DNA from 2 places in the Klebsiella africana genome. Region 2 is predicted to be linked to the other one. Evidence: predicted binding sites of a transcription regulator. Region 2 holds the regulator's gene; the other holds the start of a gene.

Region 1 (14,787 bases), 1.5 Mb from region 2:
ATCGATCAGCAGAGGCCAGGCATCGGCCGCCGGGCCTGGCAGTTCCAGCTGCTGCGCATTCTGCCAAACCCACTGGCACCAGGCCTTTAGCGTGTCGGCGTCAGCAAACTGCAGAGTATCTTCATACTCGCTATAGATGGCCTGCGCCGCCAGCTCCGGCTCCATTTCCTGAAAATCAGCCAGCGATTCGCGTTCGCCGACCAGCATGACTTTCAGGCTCAGCGGCATGGAGGGGATACTGACCGGCAAGGGGCGGGATTCATCGACGGAAAGCCAGTCAAAGCGCTGACGAGTCACCATATTTTTCAGGCGTACCCACAGCAGAGGTTGTGCCAGTAGTGCGCGTAGCGAGAGTACCAGCACACCGCCGTTGGCCTGGTGGACAAGGCCCGGCTGGAGGCTAATTTCGCCATTAAACTGGCGTACACAGCCAAACAGCTGTTCCGCCTCTACCCAATCGGCTGCCACGACTGGCGCAATGCTGGCAAAATTATCCTCAGCACGTTGCGCAGGAGAAAGCGTGACGCGAGCGCCATCAACCTCATAGCGAACACCGTAGAGCGGTGCGGCAGGTTCATGCAGCGTCCGGGTTTCGGTTGCCAGCCATTGCAGATACTCCGGCTCTTCAGGGGCTTTCACCAGCATGAAGGAGGAGACCGCCGGCGTGAACAGCAGCTGCTCAAGCGCGTAGAATAAACGCGGCTGCAGATCGCCCGAAAGAGAAGGGGCCGGATGGGAAAGATCAGCTTGTGCAAACAGCGTCTGATAAGGTTCCGTATCAGGCGCGAGGTCAGTTCGGGTCAGTTTCGTAATGGTCAAAGTCGCTGTTTTTTAGTTAGATGTAAAGCGCGCAATTATACCTGATGCCGCGACCGAGCACACGGAGGATTATGGTTACCCCGGTGATTACCCGGCCATATACATCACGAATAATGATTTATGTTCAGCACATCAGGAAAAAACTGATATCCTGAAATGAGTTACACGGTCACATTGAGATCGCAATGAAATATCAACAACTGGAAAATCTTGAAAGCGGCTGGAAATGGAAATATCTGGTAAAGAAGCACCGGGAAGGTGAGCTGATTACCCGCTACATTGAGGCCAGCGCTGCGCAAGCTGCGGTAGATGACTTGCTGACGCTCGAAAATGAACCTGTGCTGGTGCATGCCTGGATTGAGCAGCATATGAATCCGGCGTTAATGAACCGCATGAAGCAGACTATCCGTGCGCGGCGAAAACGCCATTTTAACGCCGAGCATCAGCATACGCGTAAGAAGTCTATCGACCTTGAGTTTGTCGTCTGGCAGCGTCTTGCCGGTCTGGCGCAGCGGCGGGGTAAAACCTTGTCTGAAACCATCGTCCAGCTGATTGAGGATGCTGAGCACAAAGAGAAGTATGCCAGCAAAATGTCGAGTCTGAAGCACGATCTGCAGGTGCTGTTAGGCAAAGAGTAATCATTACGACCTGACTGTTGCCATCCAGGCGTAACTCTCCGCCAGTCGCGAAGGCGAATTAACGCCACAAAAAAACCCGCCGAAGCGGGTTTTTTTATCAGTTATAACTTAAGCCGCTGGCTGAGTTACAACTTCTTTGTAGCCTTTAACTTCGATCTCTACACGACGATCCGGAGCCAGGCAATCGATCAGGGCAGCGCGAGCTTTCACGTTGTCACAGGTGTTGCCAGTAACCGGGTTGGATTCACCCATGCCGCGAGCGGAGATTTTGCCAGCAGGGATGCCTTTAGCAACCAGGTAGTCAACAACGGACTGAGCACGTTTCTCAGACAGCTGCTGGTTGTAAGCTTCGGAACCGATGCGGTCGGTGTAGCCCAGAACAACAGCGGAACCGTCTTTCGGATCCATGTTGCTCAGCTGGGTGTACAGCTGATCCAGAGCCTGCTGACCTTCCGGTTTCAGGGTAGCTTTGTTGAAGTTGAACAGAACGTCAGACTTCAGGGTGAAGTGCTTGGTAGCCACTTCCGGAGCCGGAGCCGGAGCCGGAGCTACAACCGGTGCAGCATCTTCCTGACCGAAACGGTAGGAAACACCCACGCTCAGCATGCCGTTGTCAGGACGAACGCCTACAGTGCCTGCGTCGCCGATGTTGTTAACCCACTGGTATTCCAGACGGGTAGCGATGTCACGGGTCACAGCCCACTCAACGCCGCCAGCGAATACTGGGGAAACGCCGGTGTCGTGGTTGTCGCCAGCGATGCTGTTGCTGGAGTCAGCGCGCCATACCATGCCGCCCAGACGGGTGTAGATGTCCAGATCGTCAGTGATCGGGTAACCCAGTTTAGCGGTCAGCTGAACGCCCTGAGCTTTGAATGCGCCGTTAACTTTGTCGCCTTTGTAAGGCATACGGCCCAGCCAGTCGTAACCCATTTCGAAACCGAGGTACGGGTTAACCTGATAACCACCGAACGCACCAGCGCCCAGCTGGCTTTCGTGGGTCGGGCCGTTGTTGTTCAGGTTGCTGTTGTACCAGCCGGTGTCATGGAACTGGGACCAACCCAGTTTACCACCTGCATACCAGGTGTTATCTTTCGGAGCGGCCTGCGCTACGGTAGCGAAGCCAGCCAGTGCCACTGCAATCGCGATAGCTGTCTTTTTCATTTTTTGCGCCTCATTATCATCCAAAATTCGCCATGAAGTTACAAAAGACCTCACGGTTAAATCCTTCACCGGGGGCGTGACTTGTTGTTAACTATGCTGATACATGCAGCGTAAGCCGATCACCCCTGGCGATGTAAAGTCTACAACTTAGTTCGAAACTTACAAGTGTGAACTCTGTCAGGCATATGAAAAAAAAGGGTTGTATACACAATATTTAACAAATATGGTTGATTTTCGTACGCAGGAAAAAGGCAGAAATCCCCGTGTGGCAGGCATTCAGCGAAAAAGACCCTCAAAATCGCCGCGCCTTAGCCAACGGTAAAAAAAATTCCAGGAATAATCCTAATTTCACTCAATGATACAAATTTGAGTGAATTTTTAGCCCGCTGAGTTGTCTGCCGAGCGTGCCCTGATGTCTGACCGGGCGCATGATGAATCCCATCGCGGACCCTTCCTGGGCAGCGTTAACGAGACGTTCATGTTCTTCAGCGGTTAACTCCTCCGCCAGCCAGCAGATAACCACACTATAGTTCCCTGTACGCAGGGCGCGGATCATTGAATCTACGGTATGGCAAGGAGACAGCTGGCTAATTTGCATGACTTTAGACAGCGGTAAACCGGCGGATTGAACCCACTCGCGGCTTAGCTTTTGTTGTGGCGTGAGCCAGAGCTGCCAGCGAGACTGTTGACCCAGCTGCTGTAATAAAGGTAGCAGTAATAACTGTGTCATCATAGGTTGATCTTCGCGATAGACAATTTCACTGATCAGCCCATTGGCGGTCTGTTCGCCGGAACGATGAGCGTAGTGGCCTGCCGGGGCAGAAGCCTGTGCTAAACGATTTGCGTGAGCTGAAGTAAACATAGTCTATCCCGCCTGTAGTTACTGTATGCATATACAGTATATCCACCAGGGGAAAAGATCAACCGCAATTTGCCATTTTGCTGCCTGAAATTTAATCATTTCCTGTCGCCAGCGCTTCACTCTGCCACTGCGTGCGCCACCCTTTCCCGAAGTATCCTTAATGCGGGCTAATCGTTTCTCTTCTCCGTGTCGCTTGCAGCAACGCGAGAAAATTTCTGAAAGCTTCTCGCAAAACCGCATTCTGGTGGGAAAGTCGACACGAATCACCTTGCTGCTGTCGGGGAAGTCCCTTATGTTTTCCATAGTGGATCCGCTAACAACTTAAGTTTAATTACATGATTAACAAAGGAATGATCATGAGAAAACTCGTATGTCCGCGGCTTCCGCAATTTCAGGCCTGCGTCTCAGCGCTGGGTCAATTACATACCCGCCCGCTCTTTGGCGGATACAGTCTGGCCATTGATGATACGGTGTTTGCGATGGTGGCAGAGGGAAATATCTATCTGAAGGCCTGCGAGCAGAGCGCCGCCTACCGGGTTGAACACCATAATCCTTTATTGATGTTGCGTCGGCATGGGCGCATTGTGCCGCTGAAATATTATCAGATTGACGACGCCTTATGGCGAGATGAGAAACAGCTCTTTCGCCTGTCGCTGTTGTCGTGGCAGAGTGCCCAGCGCGAAAAGTATCACCGCCGGGATTCTGGCCGTTTGAAGGATTTACCCAACATCAGCTTTCATATGGAATTGCAGCTGATTCATGCGGGCATACCGGATGTCAGGACGCTTCGGGAGATTGGCGCCCAGCAAGCCTGGCTGAAGCTACGCGAAAACAATGCTTCTTTGTCACCCAGCGTACTGCTGGGGTTGGAAGCCGCGATTGTCGGGATCCATGTCGCCGCGCTCCCGACGCCGCGGCGTCAGGAGCTGATGGAATGGGCGGAGAATCGCTAGCGGATATCTGTCTTTATTCAGCTTGAGTATGCACGCGCTGTTGCAGGCGGCAGATTTCAGGCAGCAGCGCGAGCAACAAGCCGATTTGCTGTAATACCAGCGGCTCTTTACTGTCCGCGCGTGGTTCCAGATGCTGGATCCGGCTTTGCAGGCTGGTCAAAGACTTTTGCACCCGATGTTCATCGGCGGGGGTATGGTGCAGGGCGTCATCAACATAGCAAACCGCATCATCCAGCAGGGCGAGAATATCGGGCGTGGACAATTTTTCCCGATGCGCACCCAGGGCGGAGATATAGCTGGTGAACGTATGATTAAGACAGAGCAGGCGAAACGCGGTCTCGCGCTGAGTGGCGTCTGCGCGTGGTTCCGTCGATAAGTTCGAGACGACGGAGGCCAGTTCCGCATCCCGGTTGTAGGCATCGCGACGGGCCACGCGGTAAGCCAGGCGGTTGTCGCGTCCCTGATGATACTGCTCCAGAATCGCGTCCAGATAACGGCAGTTGGCGTTCATCGCCCGGTCCAGCACCCGCGGCAGGTTGCGGAATTTCCAGTCCGGCCAGATGAAGCTTACCGCCGCCCAGGCAATGGCGCAGCCGATAAGGGTATCGATGATGCGCGGCAGCGCGACTTCAAAGCCTTCCCCGAGCAGGTTAAAGCACAGCAGTACCAGCAGGGTAATAAACATGGTGGCGTGGGCATACTGTACGTTACGAAACGCAAAGAACAGCACGCCGGTCAGGACAATCAACAGTAGTTGCCCCTCAACAGAGGGAACCAGCAACAGGACGGGCAGGCCGATCGCAACGCCAACCAGCGTGCCGATAATCCTCAGCGCCAGTCGATGGCGGGTGGCGTTATAGTTCGGTTGACAGACAAACAGGCTGGTCAGCAGGATCCAGTAGCCATGCTGGAGCCCGGTAAACTGGATAAAGGCATAGCCGGCGCAGAGCACCAGCGACATACGCACTGCGTGGCGAAAAAGGGCTGATTCTGGCGACATGTTCCGCCGCAGGCGCAGCCAGATATCGTTCAACCCGCCGAGCCGATCATCGGCCAGCAGTGTCTCGGTATTACTGTTGACAGGGGCGGTGGTTTGCACCGATTCAATGGTGGCCAGTTGCGCATCGATGGCGCGCAGGTTATTTAGTAAAAAGCCCAGGGCATTGATCTGCTCGTCGGATGCGCCGCTGGCGCGCACGCGCTCGAGTGCCGCATCGAGATGCATAAAAGCGCGTTCAAAATGAGCGTCATGCTGATAGGGTTCGCGCAACAGAATCGCCCGCGAGAGTTTCTGGCAGGCCTGCGCCTGCATCGACAGCATGCGCTGGAAACGGAACATCACGTCGCTGTAGCGAAACTGATCGCGCAGGGTCTGATACTGAATATGCGATGAGCTGGCGCGTTCATGAATATCCTGGGCCACAAAGTAATACTGCAGGGTGCGGCGAGTTCCGCGCTGGCCCCGGTCGCCACGCAGTCTGGTTAAAAGTGATACTTTGGTCTGGTTAAGCGTAGCCACCAGTTGCCCGTTGGCGAGGGCCAGGTCGTATAACGGCGCCTGGCTCTCATCCTCCAGGTCAGGGTCAAACAGCCGGGATTTGAGTTCCAGATAGCGGGCCAGCTGCTCATAGCTGCGCGCCAGATTGTCCTGCAACGGGCGAATAGGAAAGATCAGGTGTCCGGAAAGCGTCAGCAGGTTGTACCACACGGCGCCCGCCAGCAGAAACAGCGGTTGCAGATACCAGTGGTCGTACAGCGTAACGCCGAGCATGGTATAGATGGCAATGAGTAACGCGCCGAAGGCGATAGTCGCATAGCGCTGGCCAAGCCCGCCTAGCAAAATAAAGCCGATGGTAGAGACCGTCAGGCCGAGGGCAAACAGCGGTGGCCAGGGAAAAAGCAGCTCCACGGAAGCGGAGGCGATAAAAAAGCAGACCAGGGTAATGGCAAGGTTACGCAGGCGACCGGTCAGGCGGTCGTCAAGGTCGGTCAGGGCCGCGGCCACAACGCCAAGGGTCAGAGGGATGGTCAGTTTGACTTCACCGATCCACCAGGGAAATAGCGTCGTGCCGCAGAGCGCGATAAAAATTCGTACGTTATAAAGCCAGGCGCTGTTCCAGGTGTAGCGGCGTAGCAGGGGGCTAATCATGTCCGTGTTCCGTTCGGTTACTGAAAGCGACGACGCGCATTGGCTTCTCGCGCTGCACGCGCGGTTTCCACAGAGACGACCCGGCGTCCCACCGGCCAAAGGGCAATGGCGGCAATTTTAAAATTAGCGATACCTACCGGAATGCCGATAATCGTCAGGCATTGAGCAATGCCGCTAAAAATATGCATCAGGCACAGCCACCAGCCGAAAAAAATGAACCACAGAATATTCAGCACAGTGCCGCCGGCGTTCAGCAGACCGTTTTTGCGGCCTGGCTCGAGTTCATCGACATGAATCGCCTCATTACCGTAGGGAAATAATGAAAGGCGAGTGATTTCCCAGCAGGAACGGGTCAGCGGCAGCGTCACGATAAGCATAATACTGACCAGCGTGGCGAGCAGCCAGCCTAAGGTGGTGGCGAAACCGCCAAGGATAAAATTCAAAATATTCAGAATGGTACGCATAAACCCTCGGTTTTGCCCTATGGATAATTAGACCTGACAATTGTAACGTTTTTTTGCGCTGGAGCACCTGGTCCCGGGCGGTTAAACTGAAAAACAATCCACCCTGATTGAAAATCGACATTATATGGAACTTAAAGCGACAACATTGGGCAAACGCATGGCTCAGCACCCTTATGATCGGGTGCAATTACTGAATGCCGGGGTAAAGGTTTCCGGCGATCGTCATGAGTATCTTATCCCTTTCAATCAGTTATTGTCAGTGCATTGTAAGCGCGGTCTGGTCTGGGGCGAACTGGAGTTTGTGTTGCCTGACGAAAAAGTCGTGCGTTTGCACGGGACCGAGTGGAGCGAAACGCAGCGCTTTTATCATCATTTACATACGCTGTGGGAGCAATGGAGCGCCGAAATGAGTGATATCGCTGCCGGCGTGCTAAAGCAGCAACTGGCGACGATCGAGCGTACCCGCGCGGAAGGCAAATGGCTGACGCGTCAGCAGGTGGCAGATGTTCAGGATAATATTCGCCAGGCGTTAACCGGGCTGCCAATGCCCACCAGCCGGCTTGAGTCCTTTGATAACTGCCGTGAGCTGTGGCGGGAGTGTCAGCGCTGGTTAGGGGATATTGAAGCGACGCGTCTGGTTCATAATCAGGCCTTCACTGAGGCGATGCTGGAGCAGTATCGCGGCTTTTTTGACGGTGTTGAATCGTCCCCGCTCAATGCCTCGCAGGCGCGGGCGGTAGTGAATGGCGAGCGCTCCCTGCTGGTGCTGGCGGGGGCGGGCAGCGGTAAAACCTCAGTGCTGGTGGCGCGGGCTGGCTGGCTGTTGGCGCGCGGAGAAGCCGCGGCAGATCAAATTTTGCTGCTGGCATTCGGCCGTCAGGCGGCGCAGGAGATGGATGCGCGGATCCGCGAGCGCCTTGCATCCAACGATATCACTGCGCGTACCTTCCACTCGCTGGCCTTGCACATTATTCAGCAGGGCAGCAAAAAAGTGCCCACTATCAGCAAACTGGAAAGCGATAGCGCGGCCCGCCACGCATTACTCCTGAAAAGCTGGCAAAAACAGTGCCAGGAGAAAAAAGCACAGGCGAAAGGCTGGCGCCTGTGGCTGGAAGAGGAGATGGGCTGGCAACTGCCGGAGGGCGAGTTCTGGCGGGACAAGAAAGTGCAGCGGCGGATTGCCAGCCGGCTCGACCGCTGGGTTAGCCTGATGCGTATGCACGGTGGCTCGCAGGCAGAGATGGTTGCCGGGGCGCCGGAAGTGGTACGCGACTTGTTTAGTAAACGGGTTAAGCTGATGTCGCCTCTGATGAAAGACTGGAAAGCGGCGCTTAAGGCCGAGAATGCCGTCGATTTTTCCAGCCTGATCCATCAGGCGATCAATATTCTCGATAAAGGCCGCTTCGTTAGCCCATGGAAACACATTCTGGTGGATGAATTTCAGGATATCTCGCCACAGCGGGCTTCGCTGCTGGCCGCATTACGCCGACAGAATACCCAAACCTCGCTCTTTGCCGTCGGGGATGACTGGCAGGCGATTTACCGTTTCAGCGGGGCGCAACTCTCCCTTACCACAGCCTTCAATCACTATTTTGGCGAAGGAGATTGCTGCGCGCTGGATACTACTTATCGCTTTAACGGCCGTATCGGCGAAATAGCCAATAGCTTTATCCAGCAGAATCCGTATCAGTTAAGTAAACCGCTGAACAGCCTGACGGCGGGTGATAAAAAGGCCGTCACCCTGTTAGCCGACGACAAGCTGGACGATCTTCTGGATAAACTGAGCGGCTACGTTAAGCCTGAGCAGCGGATCCTGCTGCTCGCCCGCTATCATCATCTGAAGCCCGAGGCGCTCAACAAGGCGGCGACGCGCTGGCCGCACCTGCAGCTTGATTTTATGACCATTCATGCCAGCAAAGGCCAGCAGGCGGACTATGTGATTGTGCTGGGCTTACAGGAAGGAGAGGATGCGTTTCCCGCCCCGGCGCGCGAGTCGATCATGGAGCAGGCGCTCCTGCCGCAGCCGGAAGATTTCCCTGATGCGGAGGAGCGTCGACTACTGTACGTGGCGATAACCCGCGCACGTCATCGGGTGTGGTTGCTGTTTAACAAAGCGCAGCCTTCGCCGTTCGTCGAGATCCTGCAGGGGCTGGATGTGCCCATTGCCAGAAAGCCGTAATTACTGCAGGGTTATTTCAGGCGCTCAGCAAGATAGCGCGGATAATCCGGGATCAGAATATCGAGCGGCTGATTAAAGTGCGGCGACTGGATGATAAAGTCCGCGGTGGAGACGTTAGTGGCGACCGGAATGTTCCAGACGGTGGCCAGGCGCAGTAACGCTTTGACGTCCGGGTCGTGAGGCACGGCGTTCAGCGGATCCCAGAAGAAGATCAGCACATCGATTTTCCCTTCTGAAATCAGGGCGCCCACCTGCTGGTCACCGCCCATCGGGCCGCTCAGCATGGCATTAACCTCCAGCCCGGTAGCCCGCGAGACCAGGTTACCGGTGGTGCCGGTGGCATACAAAACATGTTGTCCCAGCAGCGCCTGGTGGCGAGCGACCCATTTCATCAGCATATCTTTACAGTGATCGTGAGCCACCAGCGCGATATGTTTCTGCGCGGACAGGGTACGAGTTGTCAGTTCCATATTTTCATTCCACATTTTGACCTGCAGACAGATTACTGAATGTGGCTGTCGCTGCAAGCATCGGGGATGAAAATTTTGCTGAATCTGTGGGTTAGGCTGGATGGCCCCCTGCTGCGGATTAGCATACACTTAGGTGAAATAGCAGGAGGAAACCATGAAAGAGAATGATATTGCTGGCATCCTGACCTCGACACGGACGATTGCGCTGGTCGGAGCCAGCGACAAACCTGACCGTCCGAGCTATCGGGTCATGAAGTATCTGCTGGATCAGGGGTATCACGTTATCCCGGTTTCGCCGAAGGTGGCGGGCAAGACGCTGCTGGGACAGCAGGGGTATGCGACGCTCGCCGACGTTCCGGAAAAGGTCGACATGGTTGATGTCTTCCGTAATTCAGAAGCGGCGTGGGGCGTGGCGCAGGAGGCGATTGCCATTGGCGCCAAAACGCTATGGCTGCAGCTGGGGGTGATCAATGAGCAGGCTGCGGTGCTGGCCAGGGAAGCCGGATTGAACGTGGTGATGGATCGCTGCCCGGCTATTGAACTACCGCGACTAGGGCTGGCGAAATAAAATAAACCCCGCGTTAGCGGGGTTTTTTATACCTTTCTTTTAATGGGGCGCTGCAGGTGATTTATTTCTGTTAGCGAAACGTTTCGTTATTAGCTTTTATAATTCTGTAGGTGAAAATAACCTTATTGAAGATGATGTTTTTATTTCATTGTGATGACCATATTAATCATGCGGTTTATTAAAGAACGGCCTAATACGACCCTTTTTTCTTATATTGTAAGGCATGCTTTAATTAAGGTTATTGCTGCTGCAAACTTTTTTAAATATTAAAAAATGCCAGTGTTAAAACAGTGCTGATTTCGTGATGTGATTCACGGTTTTTTTTGAGAGCTATAAAGAGAGCGATGAAAAGATATGGAGCAGCCTGGAAGTATAATTTTTTATCCAGACGATTTTGTGATGAGATGAGAACCTGGTATGAGAAAAACATGACATGTCAAAATGTGGTGGTTTTGTTTTATTTTAATATTTATCAATAGCTTGTCTGTATTTCAATATATTTCATTTTTGTTTCATAACTTCCTTGCGGGTCCGTAGTTTCTGGTATATCTAATAAGATGCATAAGTAAGAATTATCTCAAACCTCTGACTGCGTCTTCATCTCAAGGGTGCGTCCTGATGAAAAATATAAATATCACGGCAAAAGATACAGGTATGAAATATACCGTCGATGGCAATCAAGTTAACTTAAACACGCAGTCAGTTGTTGTATTGCATATTAAGCGAGAGGACATCACTTCCTTCTCCAGGCAAGGTAATGATCTTGTTCTGAAAATAAATGACGGCAGTACTCTTACGCTGAAAGATTTTTTTGTGAATGATGCTAGTGGGCATCATAGCGATTTAGTTTTACAAGATGATGATAGTGGGGCTCTGTGGTGGCTTGAAGGGGCAGGAACCAGCGATGCCCATTATTCTCTCATCAGTGATATCTCAGGATTATTAGCTGCAGGCAGTTCTGGTGGCAGCATTGCTCCATGGGTAATGGCCGGGGCGGCTTTGCTTGGTATAGGGGCGATGATTGCGGGATCTTCCGATAAAGATCATTCGTCGCATTCTCCGAACGATGATACTGATTCTGATGCGGACAGTGATTCGGATTCTGACTCAGACAGCGATACCGACCCTGGCGGCAGCGAAAGTGATGCCGATGCCGATTCTGATACAGACTCGGACAGCGATTCGGACTCGGACTCGGACTCGGATTCGGACAGTGACTCCGATTCCGACAGTGATTCAGACTCCGACTCCGATTCGGATTCCGACTCTGACTCGGATTCTGACAGCGACTCGGACTCCGACAGCGACTCCGACTCCGACAGCGATTCCGACTCTGACAGTGACTCCGACTCCGACAGCGACTCGGACTCTGACAGCGACTCGGACTCCGACAGTGACTCCGACTCTGACAGCGATTCGGATTCGGACAGTGATTCTGACTCTGACAGTGACTCTGACAGTGACGCCGACTCCGACTCGGATTCGGACAGCGACTCGGATTCCGACAGCGACTCGGATTCCGACAGCGACTCGGACTCTGACAGTGATTCGGATTCCGACAGTGACTCGGATTCTGACAGCGACTCGGATTCCGACAGCGACTCGGACTCTGACAGTGATTCGGATTCCGACAGTGACTCGGATTCTGACAGTGACTCCGATTCTGACAGTGATTCGGATTCGGACAGTGATTCTGACTCTGACGGCGATTCGGATTCGGACAGCGACTCCGATTCTGACAGCGACTCGGACTCCGACAGCGATTCGGATTCTGACAGTGACTCGGATTCGGACAGCGATTCGGATTCTGACAGCGACTCCGACTCTGACAGCGACTCGGATTCGGACAGCGATTCGGATTCTGACAGCGACTCGGATTCGGATAGCGACTCTGACTCCGACTCTGATTCCGACAGTGATTCGGACTCTGACAGCGACTCTGACTCTGACAGCGACTCCGACTCTGACAGCGATTCGGACAGCGATTCGGATTCCGACAGTGATTCAGATGCTGACAGCGATTCTGATTCGGACAGCGACTCCGACTCTGACAGCGATTCGGACAGCGACTCGGATTCTGACAGTGACTCGGATTCGGACAGCGATTCGGATGCTGACAGCGATTCCGATTCGGACAGCGATTCGGATTCCGACAGTGATTCGGACTCTGACAGTGATTCGGACTCTGACAGCGATTCCGACTCCGACAGCGATTCCGACTCCGACAGCGATTCGGATTCTGACAGTGACTCCGACTCTGACAGCGATTCGGACTCTGACAGCGACTCGGACTCCGACAGTGACTCCGACTCAGACAGCGACTCGGACTCGGACAGCGATTCGGATTCCGACAGTGATTCGGATGCTGACAGCGATTCCGATTCGGACAGCGACTCCGATTCTGACAGCGACTCGGACTCCGACAGCGATTCGGATGCTGACAGCGATTCCGACTCTGACAGCGATTCCGACTCCGACAGCGACTCCGACTCTGACAGTGACTCCGATTCCGACAGTGATTCGGATTCGGACAGTGATTCGGATTCGGACAGCGACTCGGACTCTGACAGTGACTCGGATTCGGACAGCGACTCCGACTCCGACAGCGACTCGGACTCGGACAGCGATTCGGATTCCGACAGTGATTCGGATGCTGACAGCGATTCCGATTCGGACAGCGATTCCGACTCCGACAGCGACTCCGACTCTGACAGTGATTCGGATTCGGACAGCGACTCGGACTCGGACAGCGATTCGGATGCTGACAGCGATTCCGACTCTGACAGCGATTCGGATTCTGACAGTGACTCCGACTCTGACAGCGATTCGGACTCTGACAGCGACTCGGACTCCGACAGTGACTCGGATTCGGACAGTGACTCGGATTCGGACAGTGACTCGGACTCTGACAGCGACTCGGACTCTGACAGCGACTCTGACTCCGACAGCGACTCTGACTCCGACAGCGACTCGGACTCTGACAGTGATTCTGACTCTGACAGTGATTCCGACTCTGACAGTGATTCCGACTCTGACAGCGACTCGGACTCTGACAGTGACTCCGACTCTGACAGCGATTCGGATGCTGACAGCGACTCGGACTCTGACAGCGACTCCGACTCCGACTCTGACAGCGACTCGGACTCTGACAGCGACTCGGACTCCGACAGCGACTCGGACTCCGACAGCGACTCGGATTCTGACAGTGACTCGGACTCCGACAGTGATTCGGATTCGGACAGTGATTCGGATTCGGACAGTGATTCGGACTCCGACAGCGACTCAGACTCGGACAGCGATTCGGATGCTGACAGCGATTCCGACTCTGACAGTGATTCTGACTCTGACAGCGACTCGGACTCCGACAGTGACTCTGACTCTGACAGCGATTCGGATTCGGACAGCGACTCGGACAGCGACTCTGACTCCGACTCTGACAGCGATTCGGACTCAGACAGCGATTCGGATTCGGACAGCGATTCAGACTCCGACAGCGACTCGGATTCCGACAGCGACAGTGACTCGGATTCTGACAGCGACTCCGACTCTGACAGTGATTCTGACAGTGACTCCGACTCCGACAGCGACTCGGATTCCGACAGTGACTCCGACTCGGACTCCGACAGCGATTCCGACTCCGACAGTGACTCGGATTCGGACAGCGATTCGGACTCCGACAGCGACTCCGACTCCGACTCTGATTCCGACAGTGATTCGGACTCCGACAGCGATTCCGATTCCGACAGTGATTCGGACTCTGACAGCGACTCCGACTCGGACAGCGATTCCGACTCTGACAGCGACTCGGACTCCGACTCCGACTCCGATTCCGACAGCGACTCGGACTCTGACAGTGACTCGGATTCTGACAGCGACTCCGATTCTGACAGTGATTCGGACTCCGACAGCGACTCCGACTCTGACAGCGATTCGGATGCTGACAGCGACTCGGACTCCGACAGTGACTCCGACTCTGACAGCGACTCGGACTCGGACAGCGACTCCGACTCTGACAGCGACTCGGATTCTGACAGCGACTCGGATTCTGACAGCGATTCGGACTCTGACAGCGATTCGGATTCGGATAGCGATTCCGACTCCGACAGCGACTCCGATTCTGACAGTGACTCGGACTCTGACAGCGACTCGGATTCCGACAGTGATTCGGATGCTGACAGCGATTCCGATTCGGACAGCGATTCGGATTCCGACAGCGATTCCGACTCTGACAGCGACTCGGACTCCGACTCTGACAGCGACTCGGACTCTGACAGTGATTCTGACTCTGACAGTGACTCCGACTCCGACTCCGACAGTGATTCGGATTCTGACAGTGACTCGGATTCCGACAGTGACTCGGACTCCGACAGCGATTCGGATTCCGACAGTGATTCGGATTCTGACAGCGATTCCGATTCGGACAGCGATTCCGACTCCGACAGCGACTCCGACTCTGACAGTGACTCGGATTCCGACAGCGACTCCGACAGCGACTCGGACTCTGACAGCGATTCGGACTCGGAC
Region 2 (14,787 bases):
GCTGGCGGGCAAAGTGCATGCGGGCGACGCGAGCCAGCTTCTGGGCGATGATCTTATCGGTACCGTGCTCATCCGCCATGCGGCGCAGCGATACGGAAGGCGAGAAGCGCACGAAGCTGTCGCGGCCGAGCCAGGAGACGGCGAAAAATTTCTGGATGCCGTTCAGCATCCGCAGCGGCGGATTGACTTCCCCTTTCTCGCGACCTGGCGAACGGCCAAACATCACCGAAACCGGCACCATTTGCACATCGAGATCCGGATGGTTGCGGTGCAGATCGAGGTAGTCGTGGAACAGCTTGATGGACTCTTCTTTTGGCGTGTAATAGGTAAACACGCGTGGCCCGCCGTGGATGAATACGTAACGCGGCAGCAGCGTGCCGTCGATCTCCAGCGGTTCAAGCGGGTCAGGTAAATCATGCGCCAGACATTGGGCGCGCAGCGTCAGCAGGTCCGCCTTCGAGTTATAGGGCAGGACGTACATGACCGGACGCGAGGTATCGAGTCCTAATTCCTGGGCGGGCTCTGCCGGAATAGACTTGCTTTTTACCAGCACCCGTAATGGTAAATTCAGTAATTTATAGTAAATTCGTTGCCAGCCGGACATAAACGATGTGAAGCCTCTGGTTAATCATGCAAATGCGCGGCAAGAATAACAGAAAGCGGGCAAAATTTCCGTTACCGCGCGGCAAACGCGTACACTCATCGACGTCATTTACATAAAAAGGTTTTGCGATGGCCAATAATACCACCGGGTTAACCCGAATCATTAAAGCGGCAGGTTACTCCTGGAAAGGATTTCGCGCGGCGTGGGTCAACGAGGCCGCGTTTCGTCAGGAGGGCGTCGCCGCCATCGTGGCCGTCGCGATCGCCTGCTGGCTGGACGTCGACGCCATCACCCGCGTATTGCTGATTGGCTCGGTCCTGCTAGTGATGATAGTCGAAATTCTCAACAGCGCGATTGAGGCGGTTGTGGATCGTATCGGCTCGGATTTTCACGAGCTTTCAGGGCGCGCCAAAGATATGGGATCGGCGGCGGTTCTGCTGGCGATTATCATCGCGCTGATCACCTGGGGGACGCTGCTGTGGAGCCATTATCATTAACGTTCTTCGCTAACCCTCGCAAAATCTAAACAATCTGCCGATTTTTGTGTGCCATGTGGTTCCAAAATCACCGTTAGCTGTATATACTCACAGCATAACTGTATATACACCCAGGGGGCGGAATGAAAGCGTTAACGACCAGGCAGCAAGAGGTGTTTGATCTCATTCGGGATCATATCAGCCAGACGGGCATGCCGCCGACGCGTGCGGAAATTGCTCAGCGCTTGGGGTTCCGTTCCCCAAACGCGGCGGAAGAACACCTGAAAGCGCTGGCGCGTAAAGGCGCGATCGAGATCGTCTCCGGTGCCTCTCGCGGTATTCGTCTGTTGACGGAAGAAGAGCACGGCCTGCCGCTGATCGGCCGCGTTGCCGCCGGTGAACCGCTGCTGGCGCAGCAGCATATTGAAGGCCACTACCAGGTCGACCCGTCGATGTTTAAACCGAATGCCGACTTCCTGCTGCGCGTTAGCGGTATGTCGATGAAAGACATTGGTATTCTGGATGGCGATCTGCTGGCGGTGCATAAAACTCAGGACGTGCGTAACGGCCAGGTGGTTGTCGCGCGTATCGATGAAGAAGTGACCGTAAAGCGTCTGAAAAAGCAGGGCAATGTCGTTGAACTGCTGCCGGAAAACAGCGAGTTTTCCCCGATCGTCGTCGATCTGCGCCAGCAGAGCTTCACCATTGAAGGTCTGGCCGTCGGCGTGATCCGTAACGGTGAGTGGCTGTAACTCCCGTCTTAACGCAGCGTCATCATGATGCATGACGCTGCGATGTTTCTCCTCTGTCTGGTCCCTCTTCATGCTGCTCAACGCCGCCGATAAAGCACTGTGGCGCCTCGCGCTACCCATGATTTTCTCCAATATCACCGTTCCGCTGCTGGGGCTGGTGGATACGGCCGTGATCGGCCACCTGGACAGCCCGGTATATCTCGGCGGTGTGGCGGTCGGAACGACGGCCACCAGTTTCCTCTTTATGCTGCTGCTGTTTCTGCGTATGAGCACCACCGGGCTCACCGCTCAGGCCTGGGGCGCCAAAGATCCGCAGCGGCTGGCGCGGGCGCTGGTGCAGCCGCTGGCCCTGGCGCTGGGCGCCGGGGTGCTGATTATCCTGCTCCGCCTGCCGCTGATTGACCTCGCTCTGCATATTGTCGGCGGCAGCGAGGCAGTTCTCGAGCAGGCGAGACGGTTTCTCGAAATCCGCTGGCTCAGCGCTCCCGCCTCGCTGGCCAACCTGGTGCTGCTCGGCTGGCTGCTGGGCGTCCAGTACGCCCGGGCGCCGGTTATTCTGCTGGTGGTGGGTAATCTGTTGAATATTGTGCTCGACCTGTGGCTGGTGATGGGCCTGCGGATGAACGTCCAGGGGGCGGCGCTGGCCACGGTCACCGCCGAGTACGCGACCCTGTTCATCGGCCTGGTGATGGCGAAGCGGGTGCTGACGCTGCGCGGTGTGTCGCTGGTCATGCTGAAAAACGCCTGGCGTGGTGATCTACGCCGTTTATTGGCGTTGAATCGCGACATCATGCTGCGCTCTCTGCTGCTGCAGCTGTGCTTTGGCGCACTGACCGTATTCGGTGCCCGTCTGGGCAGCGACATCGTGGCGGTTAACGCCGTACTGATGACCATGTTGACCTTTACCGCCTACGCGCTGGACGGCTTTGCCTACGCCGTGGAGGCTCACTCCGGCCAGGCCTACGGCGCGCGAGACGGAAGCCAGCTGCTGGAGGTGTGGCGAGCGGCCTGCCGGCAGTCCGGCATGGTGGCGCTGGCGTTTGCCCTGATTTACAGCCTGGCGGGGGAGTACATTATCGCGTTATTAACCTCATTGCCTTCCCTGCAACAGCTGGCCGATCGCTATCTGATCTGGCAGACCATCCTGCCGGTGGTCGGCGTCTGGTGTTATCTGCTGGACGGTATGTTCATCGGCGCGACGCGTGGCGCGGAGATGCGTAACAGTATGGCGATAGCCGCAGCAGGGTTTGCCGTGACGCTGCTTACGCTACCGGTGCTTGGCAATCACGGTCTGTGGCTGGCGCTGGCGGTGTTCCTCGCTCTGCGCGGCCTGTCGCTGGCGCTGATCTGGCGTCGCCACTGGCGACGCGGCACCTGGTTTAGCTAGTTATTGCCGTTCATAGCGGCTAGCCGTGAATTCCCGCGGTCGCGCGTCGCTTACCGGGGCAGCGCAGTAGCCCGGCTCAGCGTAGCGCAGGCCGGGAATATCCCCTCGGTGTTATCAATCGCTGCGATGGTTAAAAATTCCGAATAACGAATCCACCCCAGCATTCTCATCTATAGTTAATACCATGTCCGGCACAAAACGGGCTGTAAACCCACCGAATGATGAGGACGTTATCATGAATAAAGATGAAATCGGCGGTAACTGGAAACAGTTTAAAGGTAAAGCCAAGGAACAGTGGGGCAAACTTACCGATGATGACATGACCGTAATCGAAGGGAAGCGCGACCAGCTGGTCGGCAAAATTCAGGAGCGTTACGGCTACGCGAAGGATCAGGCTGAGAAAGAAGTCTCAGACTGGGAGCATAAGAACGACTATCGCTGGTAGCGTTCCTTGATCCAAAGAATGAAGCATTTGTGTTAGTGCCTGTCTGAATGGCGCAGGGACGCGCCGTTAACCCTTTTTCCCGCTGCGGCTCACGCTCAGCGGGCTTTCTTTTTGAGCTGGATGGTATGATCGTGATCGCAGTGTCCCGGGGTGCTGCAGGCTTCCACTTCCACACAACCAGCGCAGAGCCCGTGGGCTTCAATCACGTTGTGGCGCAAGGCAAACCCCATGCGGGCCGCCAGCGTATGCATGATATCTTCCACCCCTTCCGCCGCTTCTTCTTTTACCACACCGCAGCGGTCGCAGATAAACATGGCCGAGCTGTGGGTCGGCTGGTCGAACAGATGGCACAGCACATAGCTGTTGGTTGACTCTACCTTGTGAACAAAACCCTGCTCGAGTAAAAACTCCAGCGCACGATAAACCGTCGGCGGCTTCGCCTGGGGCTCTTTCTCACGCAGCAAGTCCAGCAGGTCGTAGGCGCTGATCGCCCCTTGCTGCAGACTCATCAGGCGCAACACCTCCAGACGCTGTGGGGTCAGGCGCACGCCGCGCTGCGCGCATAGCTTTTCAGCATGCGCTAACATCTCTTGCGAAGGGGTCTTATCCATGAGCATCCTCGGGTTGCGTGAATTTGAATCTGTTACTTTATCACGTTCCAAAGAAAACACCGAGAGCCGACGGGTGATACGGGTCATACTTCAGGTTGTCGACACCTGCGCCAGTCCTGGGCGCTGGCCGCCTATTCTTGTGCAGACTACGCCTTAGCCGCTCGCTAAAACCGCCATGTCCGATTTAATCACAACACGCCTGACCCTGGGTATGCTATATCTGAAATGTCTCATTTTCGGGAGAAAACGATGAAACGACCTGATTGCATTCGCCACTGGCGCGAACTGGAAGGGCCCGACGATGCCACTTATCCCGACAGCCCGGAGCGTTTTTCCATAGGCGCACCGCTGGGACGAGGTTTACGTCTCAACCGGCTGGGGATCCACCACGAGCGGCTGCCGCCCGGGCGGCGCACCTCTTATCCACACGCTGAGAGCGATGAGGAAGAGTTCATCTACGTGCTGGAGGGCTATCCGGAAGTGTGGATAAACGGCTATCTCTGGAAGCTGGAGCCTGGCGACAGCGTGGGCTTTCCCGCGGGTACCGGCATCTGCCACACCTTTCTTAACAACACCGAGCAGGAAGTTCGTCTGCTGGTGGTGGGCGAGGCCAACAAGAAGTACAACCGCATTTATTACCCGCTCAATCCCGGCTATGCCGCGACGCGCCAGGATCGTTGGGTTGACCATCCGCCGCAGTTCTTCGGTCCACACGACGGCAAGCCGCGGAAAAAGTAATCATTCCAGGTGTGGGGCGAAGCGCGGCGCACTATGCGCCTGTGGTGTATCTTTGTGCTATAGTAGCGCCCCTTTTTACCCGGATGCTTATTTATTCGCCATGATGCCTGAATCAACGTCACCTGTTTTCCCTGCTCACCGTTTCTCCATCGCGCCAATGCTCGACTGGACTGACAGACACTGCCGCTACTTCCTGCGGCTGCTGTCGCGGCATACGCTTTTGTATACCGAAATGGTGACTACTGGGGCGATTATTCACGGCAAAGGTGACTATCTGGCCTATAGCGAAGAAGAGCACCCGGTTGCTCTGCAGCTTGGCGGCAGCGATCCGCAGGCCCTGGCACAGTGCGCGAAGCTGGCCGAGGCGCGCGGCTATGATGAGATCAACCTCAACGTCGGCTGCCCCTCTGACCGCGTGCAGAACGGTATGTTTGGCGCCTGCCTGATGGGCAATGCGCAACTGGTGGCCGACTGTATCAAGGCGATGCGCGATGTGGTGTCGATTCCGGTCACGGTGAAAACCCGTATCGGGATTGACGACCAGGATAGCTATGAGTTTCTGTGCGATTTCATTGAGACGGTCTCCGGCAAGGGCGAATGTGAGATGTTTATCATTCATGCCCGCAAAGCCTGGCTCTCTGGCCTGAGCCCGAAAGAGAACCGCGAGATCCCGCCGCTGGATTACCCCCGCGTCTGGCAGCTGAAGCGCGATTTCCCCCACCTGACGATGGCGATCAACGGCGGCATTAAATCGCTGGACGACGCCAGACTGCAGCTTGAGCATATGGATGGGGTGATGGTCGGGCGAGAGGCCTACCAGAACCCGGGCATTCTGGCCTCGGTCGACCGCGAAATTTTCGGCGTCGCAGGCGCGGATGCCGATCCGGTAGCGGTGGTGCGAGCCATGTACCCGTATATTGAGCGCGAGCTCAGCAAGGGCACCTATTTGGGCCATATTACCCGCCATATGCTGGGGCTGTTTCAGGGCATCCCCGGCGCCCGCCAGTGGCGCCGCTACCTGAGCGAGAATGCGCATAAAGCTGGCGCCGATATTGCTGTGCTGGAGCATGCGCTGAAGCTGGTGGCCGATAAGCGTTAATTTCTGACGAAAACCTGGTGAAATTGACCACGCCTCGCGCAATGACGCGGGCGTTTTCTTTTAAAGTCATATAGTTATTGTTGGCATGTTTTTTGTAACACCTGCAGAGTGAAGTATTCATTCTTTGGGGAGAGAATCATGCTGGAACTGCTATTTATCATTGGATTTTTTGTCATGCTGCTGGTCACCGGTGTATCGCTGCTGGGGATTATCGCGGCTATCGTGGTGGCTACCGCGCTGATGTTCGTCGGCGGGTTGTTCGCCTTGATGATCAAATTACTGCCGTGGCTGCTGCTGGCGGTGGCGGTGGTGTGGATTATTCGGGCGCTAAAATCCCCGAACGGAAACGCTTTTCGCGACAATAACCGTTGGCGTTACTAAGGTATTGAGGGGTGCGTCACAACCTGAACAATTTTGCAGACAACCGCGTAGGCATTACTGCGCAAATCTGTCACTATTAGCGCGTTAACGAATTCATCGCGCTGTACCCTACATACAGCCGAACTAAAAAAAAGTAAGGGCTTCCCAGGTGGAAGCCCTAAACTTTTGTCCCTTCTGCCAGCTTATGGCAGCAGCAAACTCGACCCCTGTGTTACCCGGCTCTCCAGAACTTCATGCGCTCGCCGCGCTTCGCTCAGCGGATAGATCTGACTTTCAGCCACGTCCACTTTAATCACCCCGCTGGCGATCAGCGAAAACAATTCACTACAGGCTTCCGCTAGCTCTTCACGGTTGGTGATATAGCCCTGCAGCGATGGGCGGGTGACGTACAGGGAGCCTTTCTGATTCAGGATCCCCAGATTGACGCCGGTGACCGGGCCGGAGGAGTTACCAAAGCTGACCATCAGGCCGCGTCGTTGCAGACAGTCCAGAGAGGCCTCCCAGGTATCTTTTCCCACCGAGTCGTAGACCACGGCCACTTTCTTACCGTCGGTGAGCGTCTTGAGCCGCTCCACGATAGACTCCTCGCGATAGTTAATCACCTGCCAGGCGCCAGCCTCTTTGGCACGCTGTGCTTTCTGCGCGCTGCCGACGGTACCGATAAGTTTCGCCCCCAGCGCTTTCGCCCACTGACAGGCAATCAGCCCCACGCCGCCGGCGGCTGCGTGAAACAGGAACACCTCATTAGGCTTAATTTCATAGGTTTTGCGCAGCAGATACCAGACCGTCAGCCCTTTAAGGAACGATGCCGCGGCCTGTTCGAAAGAGATGGCATCCGGCAGGACCGCGGCTTTGTCGGCCAGCACATTGTGCACCGTGCTATAGGCGCCGAGCGCCGACTGGGCGTACACCACCCGATCGCCAACTTTAATGTGCGTCACCCCGTGACCAACTTTACTGACGATACCGGCCGCCTCGGTGCCCAGACCGCTCGGCAGCGACGGCGGTGGATAGAGGCCGCTGCGAACATAGGTGTCGATATAGTTGATGCCGATGGCTTTGTTTTCGACCTGAATTTCATGCTCCGCAGGATCGCGAGGGGTAAACTCAACCGCCTGCAGCACCTCCGGTCCCCCGTGTTTCGAAAATTCGATGCGTGTTGCCATGTTCGCTCCTGTGTTGTACTGAGATTATCCAGTAAGCTTAACAGCCTGCGCGGGCGGTGACGGATTTTCTTACCTGCCTCAGGCCTGCCCCGCTTAATGGGTTCTTTAGCGGCAATGGCTTTCTCGCTATACTGTCACGCTCTTTTCCGTATCGGTGAAATGTTAGGCTATGGCAGGAAATAAACCCTTCAACAAACCACAGACAGAAACCCGCGAACGCGATCCGCAGCTCGCCGGGCTGAAAGTCCCGCCGCACTCGATTGAAGCGGAGCAGTCGGTGTTGGGCGGTTTAATGCTGGATAACGAGCGCTGGGACGACGTCGCCGAACGCGTCGTTGCCGACGACTTTTATACCCGTCCGCACCGTCATATTTTTACCGAGATGGCGCGCCTGCAGGAGTCCGGCAGCCCGATTGACCTGATTACGCTCGCCGAGTCGCTGGAGCGTCAGGGGCAGCTGGACAGCGTCGGCGGCTTCGCCTATCTGGCCGAACTCTCCAAAAATACGCCCAGTGCGGCGAACATCAGCGCCTATGCCGACATCGTGCGCGAACGTGCGGTCGTGCGCGAGATGATTTCGGTGGCCAACGAGATCGCCGAAGCCGGCTTCGACCCGCAGGGGCGAACCAGCGAAGATCTGCTTGACCTCGCCGAGTCCCGGGTTTTCAAAATCGCCGAAAGCCGGGCCAATAAAGACGAAGGGCCGAAGAACATCGCCGATGTGCTCGATGCCACCGTCGCCCGTATTGAACAGCTGTTCCAACAGCCGCACGACGGCGTCACCGGGGTTAACACCGGCTACGACGACCTCAACAAAAAGACCGCAGGCCTGCAGCCGTCGGATCTGATTATCGTCGCCGCCCGTCCGTCGATGGGTAAAACGACCTTCGCGATGAACCTCGTGGAAAACGCGGCGATGTTGCAGGACAAGCCGGTATTAATCTTCAGTCTCGAGATGCCCTCGGAACAGATCATGATGCGTTCTCTGGCCTCGCTGTCGCGCGTCGATCAGACCCGCATTCGTACCGGTCAACTGGACGACGAAGACTGGGCGCGGATCTCCGGCACCATGGGCATCCTGCTGGAAAAGCGCAATATCTATATCGATGACTCCTCCGGCCTGACGCCGACGGAAGTGCGCTCCCGCGCGCGGCGTATCGCTCGCGAGCATGGCGGCATCGGACTGATTATGATCGACTACCTGCAGCTGATGCGCGTGCCGTCGCTCTCGGACAACCGTACCCTTGAGATCGCCGAAATCTCCCGCTCGCTGAAGGCGCTGGCCAAAGAGCTGCAGGTGCCGGTGGTGGCGCTGTCGCAGCTTAACCGCTCGCTGGAGCAGCGCGCCGATAAGCGCCCGGTCAACTCCGACCTGCGTGAGTCCGGCTCTATCGAACAGGATGCCGACTTAATCATGTTCATTTACCGTGATGAGGTCTATCACGAGAACAGCGATCTTAAAGGCATCGCGGAAATTATCATTGGTAAACAACGTAACGGCCCGATCGGCACCGTGCGACTGACCTTTAACGGCCAGTGGTCGCGTTTCGATAATTATGCCGGTCCTCAGTATGATGATGAGTAATCCTTCCGCCTTCTTTTATTAAGGAATTCAAATGCAAGCGGCAACTGTAGTTATCAACCGCCGCGCTCTGCGACACAACCTGCAACGTCTGCGTGAACTGGCGCCCGCCAGCAAACTGGTTGCGGTAGTGAAAGCGAACGCCTACGGACACGGTCTTCTCGAGACCGCGCGAACGCTGATCGACGCCGATGCCTTTGGCGTCGCCCGCCTGGAAGAGGCGCTGCGCCTGCGGGCAGGGGGCATCGCCCAGCCGATCCTCCTGCTGGAGGGCTTTTTTGCTGCGGAAGACCTGGCGGTGATCGCCGCCCAGCGCCTGCATACAGCGGTGCATAGCCCCGAACAGCTGGCAGCGCTGGAGCAAGCCGACCTCCCCGAGCCGGTGACCGTGTGGATGAAGCTGGATACCGGCATGCATAGATTAGGCGTTCGCCCGGAGGAAGCCGAGGCGTTTTATCAGCGTCTGAGCCAGTGTAAAAACGTCCGCCAGCCGGTTAACGTGGTGAGCCATTTCGCCCGCGCCGATGAGCCGACCTGCGGCGCTACCGAACGCCAGCTGGATATCTTCACCACCTTTACCGAAGGCAAACCAGGGCTGCGCTCAATCGCCGCCTCGGGCGGCATACTGCTGTGGCCGCAATCGCATTACGACTGGGTGCGTCCGGGGATTATCCTGTATGGCGTGTCGCCGTTGGACGATCGCTCCACCGGGAAAGATTTTGGCTGCCAGCCGGTGATGACCTTGACGTCCAGCCTGATTGCGGTGCGCGAGCATAAAGCAGGGGAGCCCGTCGGCTACGGCGGCACCTGGATCAGCGAACGAGATACCCGTCTCGGCGTGGTGGCGATGGGCTATGGCGACGGTTATCCGCGCGCGGCGCCGTCGGGCACGCCAGTGCTGGTCAATGGCCGCGAAGTGCCGATCGTCGGCCGGGTGGCGATGGATATGATCTGCGTTGACCTCGGACCGCAGGCCAAGGATAAAGCCGGCGACGCGGTGGTACTGTGGGGAGAGGAACTTCCGGTAGAGCGCATCGCCGAGATAACGAAAGTGAGTGCTTACGAACTTATTACGCGACTGACTTCCCGCGTCGCCATGAAATACCTCGACTAAGCACCAGCCGTCCCGGATAACCCTGATGGTAATCCGGGACGCCATCGGCACAGCCGCGAGCGAATAAGCGGTTTATGCCACCTCGCGGTCATTTTCCCCTCAACATCCTCTCGACCTGCCGTCATATCCGGTTTATTGTGTAAGAACCTGCCCTATGTAAACCTGGAGATACATCGCGTGTTTCAAAAAGTTGACGCCTACGCCGGCGACCCTATTCTTTCTCTGATGGAACGCTTCAAAGAAGATCCGCGAAGCGACAAAGTCAACCTGAGTATCGGGCTATACTACAACGATGACGGCATTATTCCGCAGCTGCAGGCGGTGGCGGAAGCGGAAGCACGCCTGAACGCCGAGCCGCATGGCGCTTCGCTGTATCTGCCGATGGAAGGGTTGAGCGGCTACCGTCAGGTGATTGCGCCGCTGCTGTTTGGCGCAGAGCATACCGCGCTTAAGCAAAACCGCATTGCCTCCATTCAGACGGTCGGCGGTTCGGGCGCGCTGAAGATCGGGGCCGACTTCCTCAAACGCTACTTTCCGGAGTCTCATGTCTGGGTCAGCGATCCGACCTGGGAAAACCACATCGCCATTTTTGAAGGGGCTGGCTTCGAAGTAAGTACTTACCCCTGGTTTGATAAAGCCACCAACGGCGTGCGCTTTGAGGACCTGCTGGCGACGCTGCAAACGCTGCCGGCCCGCGATATTGTGCTGCTGCACCCCTGCTGCCACAACCCGACCGGCGCCGACCTGACGCCAGCCCAATGGGACCGCGTGGTTGAGGTGTTACAAGCGCGTCAGCTAATCCCGTTCCTCGACATCGCCTACCAGGGCTTTGGCGCCGGGTTGGAAGAAGATGCCTACGCCATTCGCGCCATCGCCAGCGCCGGGATGCCGATGCTGGTCAGCAACTCGTTCTCCAAAATCTTCTCGCTGTACGGGGAGCGCGTCGGCGGTCTGTCCGTGGTCTGTGAAGACAGTGAAACTGCAGGCCGCGTACTCGGTCAGCTGAAGGCCACCGTGCGCCGTAACTACTCCAGCCCGCCGAGCTTTGGCGCGCAGGTAGTGGCGACGGTGCTGAACGATGCTGCTCTGAAAGCCACGTGGCAGGCGGAAGTGGACGCCATGCGCACGCATATTCTGACTATGCGTCAGGCGCTGGTCGACGCGCTGCAGCAGGTTGCCCCGGGCAGCAAGGTCGATTATCTGCTTAAGCAGCGCGGGATGTTCAGCTATACCGGCTTCAGCGCGGCGCAGGTGGATCGTCTACGCGACGAGTTTGGCGTCTACCTGATTGCCAGCGGCCGTATGTGCGTGGCGGGGTTAAACTCACGTAATGTTCAGCAGGTGGCGAAAGCCTTTGCTGCGGTAATGTAAGCCGCTCTCCAGTGGCTTGCCTTTGCCGCTCAACTGGCAAAGGCAAGCCCTCTCTGATTGTGATCATCCTCTTTTTCTATGACATCTACGCGATAAAAGGCTTTTCATCCACGCGACCTGCGGGTAAGGTCGGGGCGTTGCTAAGCATGCACATTATTAAAAATAATAATGATTGATAAATTTAGGGATAAATATGCGCAAACTTACTCTCGCCTTTGCGGCGGCTTCTCTCCTGTTCACGCTGAACAGCGCCGTTGTGGCGCGCGCCTCCACGCCACAGCCGTTGTGGGTGGGCACCAATGTGGCCCAACTGGCCGAGCAGGCGCCGATCCACTGGGTTTCGGTGGCGCAAATCGAAAACAGTCTGCTGGGGCGGCCGCCGATGGCCGTCGGCTTTGATATCGATGACACCGTCCTCTTTTCCAGTCCGGGCTTCTGGCGCGGGCAAAAAACCTTTTCTCCCGGCAGTGAGGATTACCTGAAAAACCCGCAGTTCTGGGAAAAAATGAACAATGGCTGGGATGAGTTCAGCATGCCGAAAGAGGTGGCGCGCCAGCTGATTGCGATGCATGTGAAGCGTGGGGATAGCATCTGGTTCGTCACCGGCCGCAGCCAGACCAAAACCGAAACCGTTTCTAAAACCCTGCAGGATGATTTTCTCATCCCGGCCGCCAATATGAATCCGGTGATTTTCGCTGGTGATAAGCCAGGCCAGAACACCAAGACCCAGTGGTTGCAGGCGAAGCAGATAAAGGTTTTCTACGGCGATTCGGATAACGATATCACCGCCGCCCGCGAGGCAGGCGCCCGTGGGATCCGCGTGCTGCGGGCCGCCAACTCCTCCTATAAGCCGCTGCCGATGGCCGGGGCGCTGGGCGAGGAAGTGATCGTCAATTCCGAATACTGATGACCGCCTGAACGCGATAAACGGCAGCGACGGCGCTGCCGTTTTTTTATGCAAAATCAGGGGTGGAAGGTTTTACCTTTTCACGTATTGCTGCACACTTAGAGAGATTCATTCGCAAAAGGAGTCGATGATGTGGTATCAGCAAACCCTGACGCTTGGGCCCAAATCCCGTGGTTTTCATCTGGTCACCGACGAAATCCTCGGCCAGATCCGCGGGTTGGCCGGGGTGAAGGTCGGCCTGCTGCACCTCCTGCTCCAGCATACTTCTGCTTCCCTGACGCTCAACGAAAACTGCGATCCCACCGTTCGGTATGACATGGAGCAGTATTTTCTCAACGCCGTGCCGGATAACGCGCCGTACGAACATGATTATGAAGGCCCTGATGATATGCCTTCGCACATCAAATCATCGATGCTTGGCGCGTCGCTGATGCTGCCGGTCGAGGACGGGCGCGTCAGACTGGGAACCTGGCAGGGCATCTGGCTGGGGGAGCATCGGATACACGGCGGTTCGCGGCGCATCGTTGCGACGCTCATGGGGGAATAAAAGATGACAATTTCGGAGTTATTGCAGTACTGCATGGCGAAACCGGGAGCAGAGCAGAGCGTCCACAGCGACTGGAAAGCCACGCAGATTAAGGTCTCAGACGTGCTGTTTGCCATGGTGAAGGAGGTTGAGGACCAGCGGCCGGCGGTCGCGCTGAAGGCGAGTCCGGAGTTGGCGGAGCTGCTGCGACAGCAGCATCGCGATGTCCGGCCCAGCCAGCATCTCAATAAAGCGCACTGGAGCACCGTCTATCTGGATGGCTCGCTGCCGGATTCGCAAATCTACTACCTGGTCGATGCGTCTTACCAGCAGGCGGTGAAAATGCTGCCGGAGCCGGTCCGGCAGCAGCTTACCCGCTAATTATTTCAGCATCGGCTTCAGGAAGCGCGCGGTGTGCGAGGCTTCGCACTCTGCGACGGTTTCCGGCGTACCGGAGACCAGGATTTCGCCGCCGCCGCTGCCGCCTTCCGGGCCGAGATCGACAATCCAGTCTGCGGTTTTAATCACATCGAGGTTGTGCTCAATCACCACGATGGTATTGCCCTGATCGCGCAGCTGGTGCAGCACTTCCAGCAACTGCTGGATATCGGCGAAGTGCAGACCGGTGGTCGGCTCATCGAGGATATACAGCGTCTGGCCGGTACCGCGCTTGGACAGCTCGCGCGCCAGCTTCACGCGCTGCGCCTCGCCGCCGGACAGGGTTGTCGCCGACTGGCCGAGACGAATATAGGTCAGGCCGACGTCCATCAGGGTTTGCAGCTTACGCGCCAGCGCCGGTACGGCATCAAAGAATTCACGCGCCTCTTCAATGGTCATATCCAGCACTTCGTGGATGGTCTTACCCTTGTACTTAATCTCCAGCGTTTCGCGGTTATAGCGTTTGCCTTTGCACTGGTCGCACGGCACGTAGATATCCGGCAGGAAGTGCATCTCAACCTTAATAACGCCGTCGCCCTGGCAGGCTTCGCAGCGCCCACCACGAACGTTAAAGCTAAAGCGCCCTGGCGTATAGCCGCGTGAACGAGACTCCGGTACGCCGGCGAACAGCTCGCGCACGGGGGTAAACACCCCGGTATAGGTTGCCGGGTTGGAGCGCGGCGTCCGGCCGATCGGGCTCTGGTCGATATCGATAACTTTATCGAAATGTTCCAGCCCCTGGATGTCGCGATATGGCGCTGGTTCGGCGATGGTCGCGCCGTTGAGCTGGCGCTGGGCAATCGGGAACAGGGTATCGTTGATCAGCGTGGATTTACCCGAGCCGGAGACGCCGGTGATGCAGGTAAACAGGCCCACCGGCAGGGTCAGCGTTACATCCTTCAGGTTGTTGCCGCGCGCGCCGGTCAGCTTGAGGACTTTCTCCGGGTTGGCGGGCACGCGCTGCTTCGGCACTTCAATTTTGCGTTTACCGCTCATGAACTGGCCGGTCAGGGATTCCGGGACCGCCATAATGGCCTCCAGCGGCCCTTCCGCTACTACCTGGCCACCGTGAACGCCAGCGCCGGGACCGATATCGATCACATGGTCGGCGGCGCGAATCGCGTCTTCGTCGTGCTCAACGACGATCACTGTGTTACCTAAATTACGCAGGTGGATCAGGGTGCCGAGCA

What was found. The regulator LexA, encoded in region 2, represses DNA repair genes until DNA is damaged. The targets are predictions, from matches to a motif close to TNCTGTATGTACATACAGNA.
Region 1: a site for LexA is predicted at 3,500-3,519, ahead of sulA (SOS-induced cell division inhibitor SulA). Genes of this name have one in related genera too.

Annotation. Positions count from the first base shown of each region.
Region 1 is NZ_CP084874.1:3,346,386-3,361,172, reverse strand. It holds gene LGL98_RS16375 (AAA family ATPase) at 1-819, opposite strand, end outside; gene matP (macrodomain Ter protein MatP) at 1,005-1,457, shown strand; gene ompA (porin OmpA) at 1,566-2,618, opposite strand; gene sulA (SOS-induced cell division inhibitor SulA) at 2,971-3,480, opposite strand; gene LGL98_RS16355 (TfoX/Sxy family DNA transformation protein) at 3,837-4,433, shown strand; gene yccS (YccS family putative transporter) at 4,447-6,582, opposite strand; gene LGL98_RS16345 (YccF domain-containing protein) at 6,600-7,046, opposite strand; gene helD (DNA helicase IV) at 7,171-9,225, shown strand; gene mgsA (methylglyoxal synthase) at 9,237-9,695, opposite strand; gene LGL98_RS16330 (CoA-binding protein) at 9,850-10,263, shown strand; partial or broken gene LGL98_RS26345 (BapA/Bap/LapF family prefix-like domain-containing protein) at 10,882-11,187, shown strand; partial or broken gene LGL98_RS26420 (hypothetical protein) at 14,707-14,787, shown strand, end outside.
Region 2 is NZ_CP084874.1:4,883,232-4,898,018, reverse strand. It holds gene plsB (glycerol-3-phosphate 1-O-acyltransferase PlsB) at 1-604, opposite strand, end outside; gene LGL98_RS23530 (diacylglycerol kinase) at 733-1,101, shown strand; gene lexA (transcriptional repressor LexA) at 1,224-1,832, shown strand; gene dinF (MATE family efflux transporter DinF) at 1,903-3,219, shown strand; gene LGL98_RS23515 (CsbD family protein) at 3,455-3,664, shown strand; gene zur (zinc uptake transcriptional repressor Zur) at 3,760-4,275, opposite strand; gene LGL98_RS23505 (cupin domain-containing protein) at 4,525-5,013, shown strand; gene dusA (tRNA dihydrouridine(20/20a) synthase DusA) at 5,114-6,112, shown strand; gene pspG (envelope stress response protein PspG) at 6,251-6,493, shown strand; gene LGL98_RS23490 (quinone oxidoreductase) at 6,676-7,659, opposite strand; gene dnaB (replicative DNA helicase) at 7,829-9,244, shown strand; gene alr (alanine racemase) at 9,276-10,355, shown strand; gene tyrB (aromatic amino acid transaminase) at 10,533-11,726, shown strand; gene aphA (acid phosphatase AphA) at 11,920-12,633, shown strand; gene LGL98_RS23465 (secondary thiamine-phosphate synthase enzyme YjbQ) at 12,764-13,180, shown strand; gene LGL98_RS23460 (MmcQ/YjbR family DNA-binding protein) at 13,184-13,540, shown strand; gene uvrA (excinuclease ABC subunit UvrA) at 13,541-14,787, opposite strand, start outside.